Regions from separate parts of the Streptomyces sp. NPDC007856 genome, predicted to be linked through region 1. Evidence: riboswitches for the same ligand, from Rfam matches in the RefSeq annotation. Region 1 holds a riboswitch; each other region holds the start of a gene.
The links. Region 1 has a riboswitch for thiamine pyrophosphate ahead of thiC (phosphomethylpyrimidine synthase ThiC). Riboswitches for the same ligand answer to the same signal wherever they lie in the genome.

Region 1 (4,701 bases):
CGCCGCGGTGATCTTCCTGCTCTTCGGCTACATCCTGAGGACACTGAGCCCCGGACAGGCCTTCGCCCAGACCATGCTCACCGCCGGCTGGGTGTTCGGCGCGGTCACCGCGGCCACGGTCCTCGTCGCCGCCGTCGGCCTGCTCCTCACCGCCCTGCGCAACGGCAACTCGCCGCAGGCCCAGGCACTGGACGCGGCGCACCGGGAACTGGACAGCGCCAGAGAGGCCTGGCGGGACGCCCTGCTGGAGCGCGGCATCCTGCCGTTCCTCACGGAGGCGCTCGCCGAGCCCCGACCGGCCGCCCCCGTGCACCGCACGACCCCGCCCGCCCCCCGCGGCCGTATGCCCCGCCTGGGGTACGACCGCCCCGGTTTCAGCAGCCCCGACGACGGCACGCAGTCGGGCCGGCCGAGCTTCACCAGCCCGGACTACACGAGCCCCGACTTCGGCGGCCCGGAGCACCAGCCCGAGTAACCCCACCGGCAGCCCGGCCACGGCTCGCGCCCCGAGCGACGTGGGCCCGACCGGGCGGCCCACCGGTGCGCCACCGCCGACCTCTGGAGGGCCGTGGCTCCGGTGGACGCAGCACTGACCGGACGCCAAGCGGAGTCCGCGCCTCACGTGGTGCCTCACGGCGGCTCGGAAACGCGGACCGCTTGCTCCTGGCCCTCAGTCCGCGATCGGCAGATACACCCGGTTCCCCGCCTCGGCGAACTCCTTCGACTTCTGGAGCATCCCCGCGGCGATCTCCTCCTGTGACGCACCCTCGGCCGCCGCACCACCGAACCGCTCTGTGATGGTTTGACTGATCTTCATGCTGCAGAACTTCGGCCCGCACATGGAGCAGAAGTGGGCGGTCTTGGCGGGCTCGGCCGGCAGGGTCTCGTCGTGGAACTCCCGTGCCGTGTCCGGGTCCAGGGCGAGGTTGAACTGGTCCTCCCAACGGAACTCGAAGCGGGCGTCGGACAGTGCGTCGTCCCACTCCTGGGCGCCCGGGTGCCCCTTGGCCAGGTCGGCCGCATGCGCGGCGATCTTGTAGGTGATGACGCCGGTCTTGACGTCGTCACGGTTGGGCAGGCCCAGGTGCTCCTTGGGCGTGACGTAGCAGAGCATCGCGGTGCCCCACCAGGCGATCATCGCGGCGCCGATACCGGAGGTGATGTGGTCGTACGCCGGCGCGATGTCCGTGGTCAGCGGGCCGAGCGTATAGAACGGAGCTTCATCGCAGATCTCCTGCTGAAGGTCGATGTTCTCCTTGATCTTGTGCATCGGGACGTGTCCCGGGCCCTCGATCATCGTCTGTACGTTGAAACGCCTGGCGATCCGGTTGAGTTCCCCGAGCGTCCTCAACTCCGCGAACTGCGCCTCGTCGTTGGCGTCCGCGATCGACCCCGGCCGGAGGCCGTCGCCCAGCGAGTACGTGACGTCGTAGGCGGCGAGGATCTCGCAGAGTTCCTCGAAGTTCTCGTACAGGAACGACTCCTTGTGGTGCGCCAGGCACCACGCGGCCATGATCGAGCCGCCGCGCGAGACGATTCCCGTCTTGCGGTTGGCGGTGAGCGGCACGTACGGCAGCCGGACGCCCGCGTGGACGGTCATGTAGTCCACGCCCTGCTCGGCCTGCTCGATGACCGTGTCCTTGTAGATCTCCCAGGTCAGTTCCTCGGCCTTGCCGTCGACCTTCTCCAGGGCCTGGTAGAGCGGCACCGTGCCGATGGGGACGGGGGAGTTGCGCAGCACCCACTCGCGCGTGGTGTGGATGTTGCGGCCGGTGGACAGGTCCATGACCGTGTCGGCGCCCCAGCGGGTCGCCCAGGTCATCTTCTCCACCTCCTCCTCGATGGAGGAGGTCACCGCCGAGTTGCCGATGTTGGCGTTGACCTTCACCAGGAACCGCTTGCCGATGATCATCGGCTCGATCTCCGGGTGGTTGACGTTGGCCGGCAGCACCGCCCGACCCGCCGCGATCTCCTCGCGGACCACCTCCGGGGAAACGTTCTCCCGGATGGCCACGTACTCCATCTCCGGGGTGATCTCACCCCGGCGGGCGTACGCGAGCTGCGTCACCGCCTCGCCGCCGCGGCCCCGGCGCGGCTGGCGCGGCCGTCCGGGGAAGACCGCGTCCAGGTTGCGCAGCCCGCCGCGCGGCGAGGTGTGCTTGATCCCGTCGTCCTCGGGACGGACGGGACGGCCCGCGTACTCCTCGGTGTCACCGCGGGCGATGATCCAGTTCTCCCGCAACGGCGGCAGGCCCCTGCGGACATCGGTGTCGACGAGCGGATCGGTGTACGGGCCCGATGTGTCGTACAGCGTGACCGACTGCCCGTTGGTGAGGTGCACCTGACGGACCGGCACGCGCAGATCGGGGCGCGAACCCTCGACGTACGCCTTGTGCCATCCGGTGGACTTCCCGGCCTCCTGGGACTTCTCGTCCTGGACGGAGGCAGGCGTGCGTGCGTCCTTGTTGGTCATGAGACCTACTCCCTACGCCGGCATTACCCGGTAACAGGTTCGGCGGTCGACGCAGCGGTTTCCGTCTGGCGGCATTCCGTGCGGAACATCACTTGTTCCACGTGAAACATCGCGTGTACGGAGGTCAGCGCCCTCTCAGCCCGGTGCTCCGAGCTCCCGCGTGTGCAAAGGTGCCTCCACGCTAGCGTCATATGTGGCGCGGTGAACAGTGGGCCCCTGCCGTTGTTGCGATGATCGGGCGGTGACCAGGATGCAGCAGTACCCATATCGGCCGCCCGAGCCGCACCGCTCACCGGCCTCAGGGCAGGGTCACGACCACGCCCCCGAGCAAGAGGGCAGCCGGGACGACGGCCGTGGTCATGGCCACCGGCAGGCACACGGTCACGGCCACAGGCAGAGCCATGGGCACGACCGTGAGCACGACCACGGGCAGGACCATGGCCATGGGCACGGCCACAGCCACAGCCATGGGCCCGCCGCCCCGGTCTCCAAGCACCTGCGCAAGGTCATCGCCGCGATCCTGGTCCCCTTCACCGTGGCGGTCGTCGTCGGCCTGGTGGTGCTCTGGCCCGGGGGAGCCCCGCCCCATAAACGCAGCGGCGTCGGCTTCGACCGGGAGACCCAGCAGGCCACGGTCACCAAGGTCGTCGAGGTGAGCTGCAAGTCGGTGAACGCCGCCGGTGGCGCCCTCACCGGTGACACCTCCACCGCCTCGGGCACCTCGGCGGATCAGGGGGCGAAGGGAAGCTGCAAGAAGGCGACCGTCCGGGTCGACACCGGTAAGGACCGGGGCCGCACGTTCATCGAGATCGTGCAGCCGGACCAGAGCCGGCAGCTGCACCAGGGCGAGCAGGTGGTGGCCGCCTACGAGCCCTCGGCGCCGAAGGACCTGCAGTACTCGGTGACCGATGTGAACCGGAAGTTCCCGATGACGCTGCTCGCGGGCATCTTCGCGCTCGCCGTCGTGGTGGTCGGCAGGCTGCGTGGCGTGATGGCACTCGTCGCCCTGGCCGTGAGCTTCCTGGTGCTGACCCAGTTCATCCTGCCCGCGATCCTCCAGGGTTCGAACCCGCTGCTCGTGGCGGTCGTCGGGGCGAGCACCATCATGCTGCTCGCCCTGTACATGTGCCACGGCCTGTCGGCCCGCACCTCGGTGGCGGTGCTCGGCACCCTTGCCTCGCTGCTGCTGATCGGCTTCCTCGGATCGCAGTTCATCGGCTGGGCCGAACTCACCGGCAACACGGACGACAGCACCGGCCTGATCCACGGTCTGTATCCGTCGATCGACATGAGCGGTCTGCTGCTGGCCGGTGTCATCATCGGCTCGCTCGGCGTCCTGGACGACGTGACCGTGACGCAGACGTCGGCCGTCTGGGAGCTGCACGAGGCCAACCCGACGATGGGCTGGCGCGGGCTGTACCGGGCCGGCATCCGGATCGGCCGCGACCACATCGCCTCCGTGGTCAACACCCTCGTCCTCGCCTACGCCGGTGCCGCGCTGCCGTTGCTGCTTCTGTTCTCGATCGCGCAGAGCAGCGTCGGGACCGTGGCCAACAGCGAGTTGGTGGCCGAGGAGATCGTGCGCACGCTGGTGGGCTCGATCGGTCTGGTCGCCTCGGTCCCGGTCACCACCGCGCTCGCCGCCCTCGTGGTCTCGGCCGACCGCCCCGGCCCGAACATCCCGGCACAGGCAGGGACACAGCCCCTCCCGGCACGCGGCGGCAGGGGGCGGCGCCGGAAGAGGTAGGTCCGCCGGGCCGTCACGCGGGACCGGCGCGCTGGGACGCACGGGCCCGCCCCTTCACCCCAACGCAGAAGCGTTCCTGCACGCCTCCGTGCGGCGCTGCGGAGCATCCGGCGCCCCGTGCCGTAACGCTTCAGCCGGCGCTCTGTTCCTCGGCCAGGATGCGGTCCAGGGCCTCTTCCAGATGCGCGTCGAAGTCGGCCAGCGCGCCCTCCTGGCCGAGCGGCACGAGCTTGTCCGTGCGGTCGAGGAAGGCCACGAGCGGCGGCGCGGAGGAGCGGAACAGCGCCTGATCGCCGCCGACCTGAAGCCTGATCAGTACCTCGCCCAGCACCTCGGGGTCGACGGGAGCGATGTGCACATCCCCTTCCCCGCACGGCCGGCCGACGCCGTCGATCAGCAGCTCGCGTCCGAACGCCCAGGTCACCGGGGCGTCACCGGGCAGATGGAAGGTGAGCCGCACGGCATAGGGATCACTGGTCTC
Region 2 (4,701 bases), on a different contig from region 1:
CGGGCCAACCCCTCCGCAGGAGACGACGCCTGCGCGAGGTACCGCCGCGGAATCCGCCCCGCCAACCGAGCCAGCCGACCCCCCTCCACGGCATGCCGCATCGCCGCCGCCATGAGTTCCGGCTCCTGCGCCCGCGTCACCGCGGAGGCGAGCATCACCCCCGCACACCCCAGCTCCATGGCCAGCGCGACATCGGACGCCGTACCGGCCCCCGCATCCAGAATCACCGGCACACGCGCGTGCTCGACGATCAGCTGGAAGTTGTGGGGATTGCGGATCCCGAGCCCGGACCCGATCGGCGACCCCAGCGGCATGACGGCCGCACATCCCACGTCCTCCAGCTTCCGCGCCAGCACGGGATCGTCATTGGTGTACGGCAGCACCGTGAACCCGTCGTCGACCAGCGTCTCCGCCGCCTCCAGCAGCTCCACCGGATCCGGCAGCAGCGTCCGCTCGTCGGCGATGACCTCCAGCTTGATCAGGTCCGTGCCCAGCGCCTCCCGCGCCAGCCGCGCGGTCAGCACGGCCTCGCCCGCCGTGAAACAGCCCGCCGTGTTCGGCAGCACCCGGATGCCCAGCCTCTCCAGCACCGACAGCACCGAACCGTGCACGGAGGGGTCCACCCGCCGCATCGCGACCGTCGTCAGCTCCGTACCGGAGGCGACCAGCGCCCGCTCCAGCACCTCCAGGCTGGGCGCACCGCCGGTGCCCATGATCAGCCGCGACGAGAAGGTCGTACCCCCCAGGACCAAGGGATCGTCGGCCATGGCTCAGCCTCCCTGGACCGCGGTGAGGACTTCGACCCGGTCACCCTCGGCCAGCGCCGTGGTCGCCCACTGCGCGCGCGGGACGACGGTCTCGTTGACGGCGGCGGCCACCCCGGCGGGCGACGGGGCCAGCGACCGTACGACGGCGTCGAGAGTGGTGCCCGGAGCGATCTCCCGGCGCTCTCCGTTGACAGCGATGGAAACGGTGAGGGAGATGGTCATGCGGGCTGCTCCATGAGGACGGCGGCGCCGAAGCGCTGCGGCGTGAAGGGACGGGCTTCTTCCGGGAGCCGGCCGCTCGCCAGTACCTCGGCCAGCACATCCCCGGTGACCGGCGTGAGCAGCACCCCGTTGCGGTAGTGCCCGGTGGCCAGCAGCAGCCCTTCCAGGCCGGACGGGCCGAGCAGCGGCGCGTTGTCGGGGGAGCCGGGGCGCAGTCCGGCCCGGGTCTCGGTGAGCGGCAGTTCGGTGATGCCCGGCACCAGCTCATGGGCGTCGCGCAGCAGCTCGTACACCCCGCCCGCGGTGACGGTCGTGTCCCAGCCCAGCTCCTCGCTGGTCGCGCCGACGACCAGTTCGCCGTTCTCACGGGGCACCAGATAGACCTGGCTGCCGCGGACCACGGCCCGTACGGTACGGCTGAGGAACGGTGCGTACCGGCGCGGCACCGTCAGCCGCAGCACCTGCCCCTTCACCGGCCGCACCGGCGGCAGCAGCGCCTCCGGCACGCCCGCGAGCCGCCCGCTCATGCTGCCGGCCGCGAGCACCACCTGCCCGGCGCGCAACTCGGTGCCGTCCGCGAGCGTGACCCCGGCGGCCCGGTCCCGTACGACGTCCAGCCGCTCGGCCCACGCGCGGTGGAACACCACGCCGGCCCGCTCGCACGCGGCCACCAGCGCCGCCGCGAGCCGCCGCGGGTCGATCTGGTGGTCGCCGTCGACCCGCAGCCCGCCGCGCACCCCGGGCGCCAGCATCGGCTCCAGGCGCCGGCACTCCCGCCCGGACAGCCACTCCGAGTCCAGGCCGGAGCGCTGCTGCAGCGCGTGCAGTTCACGCAGATGGGCGCGGTCATCGGCGTCGAGGGCGACCGCGAGGGTGCCGCAGCGGCGGTAGCCGAGGTCGTGGCCGGTCAGCTCGGTCAGCTCGGCCGCGAAGTCCGGGTAGCGCCGGGCCGATTCCAGGTTCAGGGCGAGCAGTTTCTCCTCGCCGTAGTGCAGTTCGGTGACCGCGGCCAGCATCCCGGCCGCGACCCGCGCGGCCCCGCCCCCGGGCTCGGGGTCCACCACGGCCGTCGCGAGCCCGCGCTGCGCCGCGCGCCAGGCCGTGACCAGGCCGATGATTCCGCCCCCCAGGACAAGGACGTCGGACGTATCGGACGTACGTGACGACATGGGCGCCCAGCCCCTCCCTTCGCCGGCATGACCCGGATCAGGTTCGTACGGTCGGAGGCCGCCAGCCTCCCTCTCAGCCCGGTGCGTCCGGGCTCCCGCGAGTGCTTGTACGGTGGCCACCCTAGCCCGCCCCCCTCGTCACCCGTAAGGGAGCCCCTGCCGATGACCCGGTCGCTCGACGGACTGATCCTCGCCCCCGTGGCGGACCAAGCCCCAGGTCAGGTGGGTACCCGCACCCGGTTCGCGTACCACGAGGAGGACGGCGGGATCTGGGCCGAGTACGCGGGCGGCGATGTCGTACGCGGTCATCTGGTCGGCACCCGGGAGGGTGACCGGCTGGACTTCCGCTACGTCCAGCTGAAGACCGACGGGACGACCTCCTCGGGGCACTGTGTCTCCACGGTCGTGGAGCTGCCGGACGGGCGGGTGCGGCTGGAGGAGACCTGGGAGTGGGAGTCCCAGGCGGGCGCCGGTACGAGCGTTGTGGAAGAGGTCACCGGGCACGCCCGCTGACTGACGCGTTGTCACGTGTCTATGGTGATCGGGTGAGCGAGCAGACAGCGCAAGGGGGCACGTCAGCGGGGCGGCGCGTGGTCGTCGTCGGTGCGGGCATGGCCGGGGTGCAGACCGCGGTCGCGCTGCGGGAACTGGGCTTCAAGGGCCCCGTCACCGTGATCGGCGCGGAGCCGCACCAGCCGTACGACCGGCCGCCCCTGTCGAAGGCCGTGCTGCTCGGCAAGGCCGAGGACTCCGCCTTCGACGTGGACTTCGAGTCCCTCGGCGTCGAGCTGCGGCTCGGCTGCGAGGTGCTGGCCCTGCGCTCCGCCGAACACGAGCTGGACACCGAGGCGGGCCCGGTGCCGTACGACGTCCTGGTCCTCGCCACCGGCGCCGAGCCGATCACCCTGCCCGGCACCGAGGGAGTGCCCGGGGTGCATCTGCTGCGCACCCTGGACGACGCCGAACGGCTGAAGCCGGTGCTCGCCCGGCAGCACGACATCGTGGTCGTCGGCGCCGGCTGGATCGGCGCCGAGTTCGCCACGGCCGCCCGCGAGGCCGGCTGCGCGGTGACCGTCGTGGAGGCCGCCGACCATCCGCTCGCCGGTGCCCTGCCCCCCGAGGTCGCGGCCCCCATGACCGGCTGGTACGCCGACGCGGGTGTGGAACTGCGCACCCACGCGCGCGTGGAGCGCATCGAGCCCGGCGCGGTGGTGCTCGCCGACGGCACCCGGCTGCCCGCGGGGGCCGCCGTCGTCGGCATCGGCGCCCGCCCCGCCACGGCCTGGCTGGCCGGCTCCGGCGTCGAGCTGGGCCCGCACGGGGACGTCCTCGCCGACGACCGTCTGCGCACCTCCGTGGAGGACGTGTACGCCGTCGGCGACTGCGCCTCCTTCCCCTCCGCCCGCTACGGCGAACGGCTGCTCGTCCACCACTGGGACAACGCCCTCCAGGGCCCGCGCACGGTGGCCGCGAACATCCTCGGCGAGACCCCGGCGGTCTACGACCCGGTGCCGTACTTCTGGTCCGAGCAGTTCGGCCGCTTCGTGCAGTACGCCGGCCACCACGCCGCCGCCGACCGCATGGTCTGGCGCGGCGACGCGTCCGGCCCGGCCTGGACGGTGTGCTGGCTCCACGAGAACCGGCTGATGGCCCTGCTGGCGGTGGGCCGTCCGCGTGATCTGGCGCAGGGCCGGCGGCTGATCGAGGCGGGCCGCGCCATGGACCCGGAGGCCGTGGCCGACCCTGGAAAGCCCCTGAAGGATGCCGCGGTCGACCAGTCAGGGGGCTCCGGGCGGCGCCCGTAGGGGGCGCGGGGCTGTGTCTGATACGCGGCTACCGCCGCGTGGGCACGAGCAACCAGGACGAACCCGCACCCGGCGGACGACACAACCCGGGACCGACCACATCGCGGCCGAACCGGCGGAGCGCCTACGCTTGTCCTGTGACCGAGATTGACGCAAAGATCGATGCTCTCGTCCCCGCCTGGCTCACCCTCCCCGACATCGCCGAACAGTTCGGCGTCGAGGTGACGCGCGTGCGGCAGCTGGTCAAGGAGGGCCAGCTCATCGCCGTACGCCGGGGTGAGAACCGCGCACTGCACGTCCCCGCCGCCTTCATCGACGGGGACAAGGTCGTCAAGGGCCTGTCCGGCACCCTGACGCTCCTGCGGGACGACGGCTTCACGGTCGAAGAGATGATCGAGTGGCTCTTCACCCCCGACCCGACCCTGCCCGGCACCCCCGCGCAGGCTCTGAGCGAGAATCGCGGCACGGAGGTGAAGCGCCGCGCCCAGGCGCTCGCCGTCTGAGCCGAATCGCACATGAGGGGTGGGGGGGGGGGGGGCCGGGGGCCCCCCCCCCCCCCCCCCCCCCCCCCCCCCCCCCCCCCCCCGGGGGCCCCCCCCCCCCCGGGGGGGGGGGGGGGGGGGCCCCCGGGGCCCCCCCCACCACCCGCCGAAGCCGTCAGGGACACCGACCAGGGGGGACCCACGTATGTCCGACACCGCACGCGCCGCGCTCACGGACGCCCGCCTGTATCTGTGC
Region 3 (4,701 bases), on a different contig from region 1:
CCGACCAGCGCCTGCGCGAGCGGGACGAGGATCCAGGACTGCCTGAGGTCCAGCGGCGGCTTGTCCAGGGCGATCAGGAAGCCGAAGCCGACGGTCACGGCGGAGACGCCGAGCGGCAGCATCAGCAGCGCGTCGAAGCCCCGGACCAGTCGTCCGGCGTCCCGGCGGGCCAGCGCGGCGGCGGCGAGACCTCCGATGACCACGGCGATGGCGGTGGCGGCGACGGCGTACTGCAGCGAGGTCCACACCGCGTGCACGGGCGCCACCAGGAACGTACCGCCGTCGGAGTTCGTCAGCGCCCGGTAGTAGCCGAGGTCCGGCGCGTCCAGGGAGCGGCGGACCAGGACGGCGAGGGGCAGGACGAGCAGCAGCGCGATGGTGACGAGGACGCCGGCGAGCAGGGCCCACTGCCCTGCGCCGCGCGGGCGGCGGGCGGTCGCCCTCGGGTCGACCAGCCGCAGGGCGGTCTCCCGGCGCCGTACCGTCCAGGCGTGCACGGCGAGGATCGCGCCGACCGCGACGAACTGGACGAGGGTGAGGACAGCGGCCGTGGAAAGATCGAAGACATCGGAGGTCTGCCGGTAGATCTCCACTTCGAGGGTGGAGAAGGTGGGGCCGCCGAGGATCTGGACGACGCCGAAGGAGGTGAAGGTGAACAGGAACACCATCAGCGCGGCGGCGGCCACGGCGGGCGCGAGCGCCGGGAGGGTGACCTTCCGCCAGGCGCCGAGCGGAGACGCGCCGAGCATGCGGGCGGCCTCCTCCTGCCGGGGGTCGAGCTGGGACCACAGCCCGCCGACGGTCCGTACGACGACCGCGTAGTTGAAGAAGACGTGGGCCAGCAGGATCGCCCACACCGTGGTGTCCAGCCGTACGCCCCACAGGTCGTCCAGCAGGCCGCCGTGCCCGACGAGAGCGAGGAACGCGCTGCCGACGACGACGGTCGGCAGCACGAACGGGACCGTGACGACGGCCCGCAGCACCTGCTTGCCCGGGAAGTCGAGCCGGGCGAAGACATGGGCGGCGGGCAGCGCGAGCAGCAGGGTGAGCGCGGTGGACGCGAGCGCCTGCCAGGTGGTGAACCACAGCACGTGCCGGATGTCCGGCTGCGTGACCACGTCCGCGAGCCGCCCGAACTGCCAGACGCCGTCGACCTTCAGCCCGCGCGCGACGATCGCGGCCACGGGCCAGGCGAAGAACAGCGCGAAGAACGCGACGGGCAGGGCCATCAGCCCGAGCCGCGCCGCGCTCCCGCGCCAGTCCCTCCTGCGAGGGGCTACTTCAGTACGAGCGAGGTCCACGACCTGACCCACTGGTCACGGTTGGCGGCGATCTTGCCGGGGGCCATGGTCTCGGGGTGCTCGGCGGCCTTGCCGTACTCGGTGAACTCGGCGGGCACCTTCGCACCGTCGACCACCGGGTAGACGAACATGTTCAGCGGCATGTCCTCCTGGAACTCCTTGGAGACCAGGAAGTCGATGAACGCCTTGGCACCCTTGGGGTTCTGGGCGTTGCTGAGCAGCCCGGCGAACTCGATCTGCCGGAAGCAGGTCCCGTACGACACCCCGGTCGGGGCGGTGCTGGGCCGCTTCTTGGCGTAGATGACCTCGGCGGGCGGCGAGGACGCGTACGACACGACGAGCGGCCGGTCACCGCCGGCCTTCCTGCCCTCCGACGAACCGGAGAACTCCTGGTAGTAGGCCTGCTCCCAGCCGTCGACGACCTTGACGCCGTTGTCCTTGAGCTTCTTCCAGTAGTCCTGCCAGCTGTTGTCGCCGAACTGGGCGGCGCTGCCGAGCAGGAAGCCGAGGCCGGGCGAGGAGGTGGCGGCGTTCTCGGTGACCAGCAGGTTCTTGTACTCGGGCTTGGCGAGGTCGGCGAAGGACTGCGGCGGGGTCAGCCTGTGCTTGCTGAAGTAGGACTTGTCGTAGTTGACGCAGATGTCGCCGTAGTCGATCGGCGTGACCCGGTGCTTGTCCTTGTCGAGCTGGTAGGCGGCGCCGGTCTTGTCGAGGCCCTTGGCGGTGTACGGCTGGAAGAGGCCGTTGTCGAGGGCGCGGGACAGCAGGGTGTTGTCGACGCCGAAGAAGACGTCGCCCTGCGGGTTGTCCTTGGTCAGGATCGCCTTGTTGACGGCCTGCCCGGCGTCGCCGTCCTTGAGGACCTGGACCTTGTACCCGGTCTTCTTCTCGAAGTCCTGGAGCACGTTCTTGGAGACGGCCCACGAGTCATGGCTGACGAGGGTCACGGTCTTGGCGCCTGTGGACGACTTGGCGTGTGCCGACGCGTGCGTCGATCCGCACGCGGACAGCGTGATCAGGCCGAGCCCGACCGCCACGGCCACGAAGGTCTTGTTGTGCACTGGATGTCCTCCTGGGGTTGGCCAGGAAGAGACGCGGCCCTGCCCGGGCCTTTGTGGAAAGGACCCGGGCAGGGCGCAACAGCTCGAGTGATGACCGAACTTCCTACCCAGAATGACCTGGGCGAGGTTCAGAGGGTCTGCGGCCCTGTCCGCCGCACTCTCAGCGCTGTGGCGCTCCCCTGTCGGAATATGAAAATGTGATGGACGGTGGCCAGATTACCGCTCGGTGGCCGCCAGCTGACCACAGGCCCCGTCGATCTCCTGGCCCCGGGTGTCCCGGATGGTGACGGGCACACCATGGGCGGCGATGGCCTCCACGAACGCCTTCTCGTCCTCGGGCCGCGAGGCGGTCCACTTCGAGCCCGGAGTCGGGTTCAGCGGAATGAGGTTGACGTGCACGGGCTTGCCCTTGAGCAGCCGACCCAGCCGGTCCCCTCGCCAGGCCTGGTCATTGATGTCGCGGATGAGCGCGTACTCGATCGACAGCCGGCGCCCGCTCTTCTCGACGTACTCGAACCCGGCGTCCAGCACCTCGCGCACCTTCCAGCGCGTGTTCACCGGGACGAGGGTGTCGCGCAGCTCGTCGTCGGGGGCGTGCAGGGAGATCGCGAGCCGGCACTTGAAGCCCTCGTCGGCGAACCGGTGGATGGCCGGCACGAGCCCGACGGTGGACACGGTGATCCCGCGCTGGGAGAGCCCCAGCCCGTCGGGGGCGGGATCGGTGAGCGCCCTGATGGCACCGACCACGCGCTTGTAGTTGGCGAGCGGCTCCCCCATGCCCATGAAGACGATGTTGGAGAGCCGAGCAGGTCCACCCGGCACCTCGCCGTCCCTCAGCGCCCGCATCCCGTCCACGATCTGGTGGACGATCTCCGCGGTGGACAGATTCCGGTCGAGCCCCGCCTGCCCCGTCGCACAGAACGGGCAGTTCATCCCACACCCCGCCTGCGAGCTGATGCACATGGTGACCCGGTCCGGGTACCGCATCAGCACGGACTCGACGAGGGTCCCGTCGAACAGCCGCCAGAGCGTCTTGCGGGTGGTCCCCTCGTCGGTCGACAGATGCCGGACGACGGTCATCAGCTCGGGGAACAGCGCTTCCTGGAGCTTGGCACGCGATCCGGCGGGGATGTCGGTCCACTGCTCCGGGTCGTGCGCGTACCGCGCGAAGTAGTGCTGCGAGAGCTGCTTGGCGCGGAACGGCTTCTCCCCGATCTCGGCCACCGCGTCCTTGCGCTCGGCGGGCGTGAGATCGGCAAGATGCCGCGGCGGCTTCTGGGCTCCGCGCGGGGCGACGAAAGTGAGTTCTCCGGGCTTAGGCATGGCTGTACCAGTGTCGCAGATCCAATCGGGTGACCTGCGGGTGTCGCCTGCTACGACTACAGGAGGAGGGCTCAGCCGCGCGTGACTGAGCCCTCCTGGTCCGATGCGCCACTCAGAGGCAGGGGACGTTGGCGAAGCCCGGGTAATAGAAGCGCCCGGCCGGACCAGCGCTGTGGATGCAGCGGTCGAGGCTGGGGCTCTGGGGTTTCGGGCTCGCGGTGGCGGCGGTCGCGGTCGGGGCGACGAGTAGGGTCGCCCCCAGGATCATTGCCGCCACCGCCGATTTCTTGCCCGGCAGATGCCTCCGGAACGTCTTCATTGCCGCCCTCCTTCGGGCCGAGACGGGAGCGCCGCGCGGTTCACAGGGCGACGGTTCGGCGCTCGTGATTCCGCCTATCGTCATATGCCGCAGACATGACGTCAATACCCAAATCGGGACACTCGGACTAAAAGGGGATTGCGGTCGGCACGGGACGGTCGCCGTTACTACGACCTGTGAAGTTCTGCCGGGGAACGGTCGGGTTTCCTGATCGGGCCTTGTCCGGCCCACTGCGCTGCCGTAACCACGAGCCATGAACCTTTTCGGCCGCAACTCCTTCCACCGGCGCGCGCAGCAGTCCGCCACGCCCGTGGCGACCGCCGGCCCGGCGGCCGGTGCCACCGGTACCGCCGTTCTTCCCGATCCCGGGCTGGCGGCCCTCACCGGCGAGTGGCTGATCGATCCCGCCCACAGCAGGATCGGGTTCTCCGTGCGGCACGCGATGGTGACGACGGTGCGGGGCGCGTTCACCGAGTACGAGAGCCGTCTGTACTTCGACGGCCGCGAGCCGACCCGCTCCCGGGCCGACATCGTGCTGTACACGGCCAGCGTCGACACGGGTGTCGAGCAGCGCGACGCGCATGTGGTGGGCCGGCAGTTCCTGGACGCCGGGGCGCACCCGCGGATGACCTTCACGAGCACGTCCGTACAGCTCACGGGCGAGGACGTCTACCGCATGACCGGCGATCTCACGATC

Region 2: linked by a shared signal. The riboswitch ahead of thiO (glycine oxidase ThiO) and the one ahead of thiC (phosphomethylpyrimidine synthase ThiC) in region 1 are both predicted to bind thiamine pyrophosphate.
Region 3: linked by a shared signal. The riboswitch ahead of ACFYOH_RS22200 (thiamine ABC transporter substrate binding subunit) and the one ahead of thiC (phosphomethylpyrimidine synthase ThiC) in region 1 are both predicted to bind thiamine pyrophosphate.

Annotation. Positions count from the first base shown of each region.
Region 1 covers NZ_JBIAEC010000003.1:203,316-208,016, forward strand. The annotation lists gene ACFYOH_RS08985 (hypothetical protein) at 1-475, shown strand, start outside; gene thiC (phosphomethylpyrimidine synthase ThiC) at 671-2,473, opposite strand; TPP riboswitch at 2,466-2,643, opposite strand; gene ACFYOH_RS08995 (YibE/F family protein) at 2,715-4,220, shown strand; gene ACFYOH_RS09000 (SsgA family sporulation/cell division regulator) at 4,351-4,701, opposite strand, start outside.
Region 2 covers NZ_JBIAEC010000002.1:255,627-260,327, reverse strand. The annotation lists gene ACFYOH_RS05595 (thiazole synthase) at 1-767, opposite strand, end outside; gene thiS (sulfur carrier protein ThiS) at 771-989, opposite strand; gene thiO (glycine oxidase ThiO) at 986-2,158, opposite strand; TPP riboswitch at 2,156-2,267, opposite strand; gene ACFYOH_RS05580 (hypothetical protein) at 2,321-2,671, shown strand; gene ACFYOH_RS05575 (NAD(P)/FAD-dependent oxidoreductase) at 2,704-3,963, shown strand; gene ACFYOH_RS05570 (Rv2175c family DNA-binding protein) at 4,101-4,466, shown strand; gene thiE (thiamine phosphate synthase) at 4,651-4,701, shown strand, end outside.
Region 3 covers NZ_JBIAEC010000009.1:131,844-136,544, forward strand. The annotation lists gene ACFYOH_RS22195 (ABC transporter permease) at 1-1,229, opposite strand, end outside; gene ACFYOH_RS22200 (thiamine ABC transporter substrate binding subunit) at 1,277-2,362, opposite strand; TPP riboswitch at 2,445-2,553, opposite strand; gene rlmN (23S rRNA (adenine(2503)-C(2))-methyltransferase RlmN) at 2,579-3,685, opposite strand; gene ACFYOH_RS22210 (hypothetical protein) at 3,798-4,004, opposite strand; gene ACFYOH_RS22215 (YceI family protein) at 4,258-4,701, shown strand, end outside.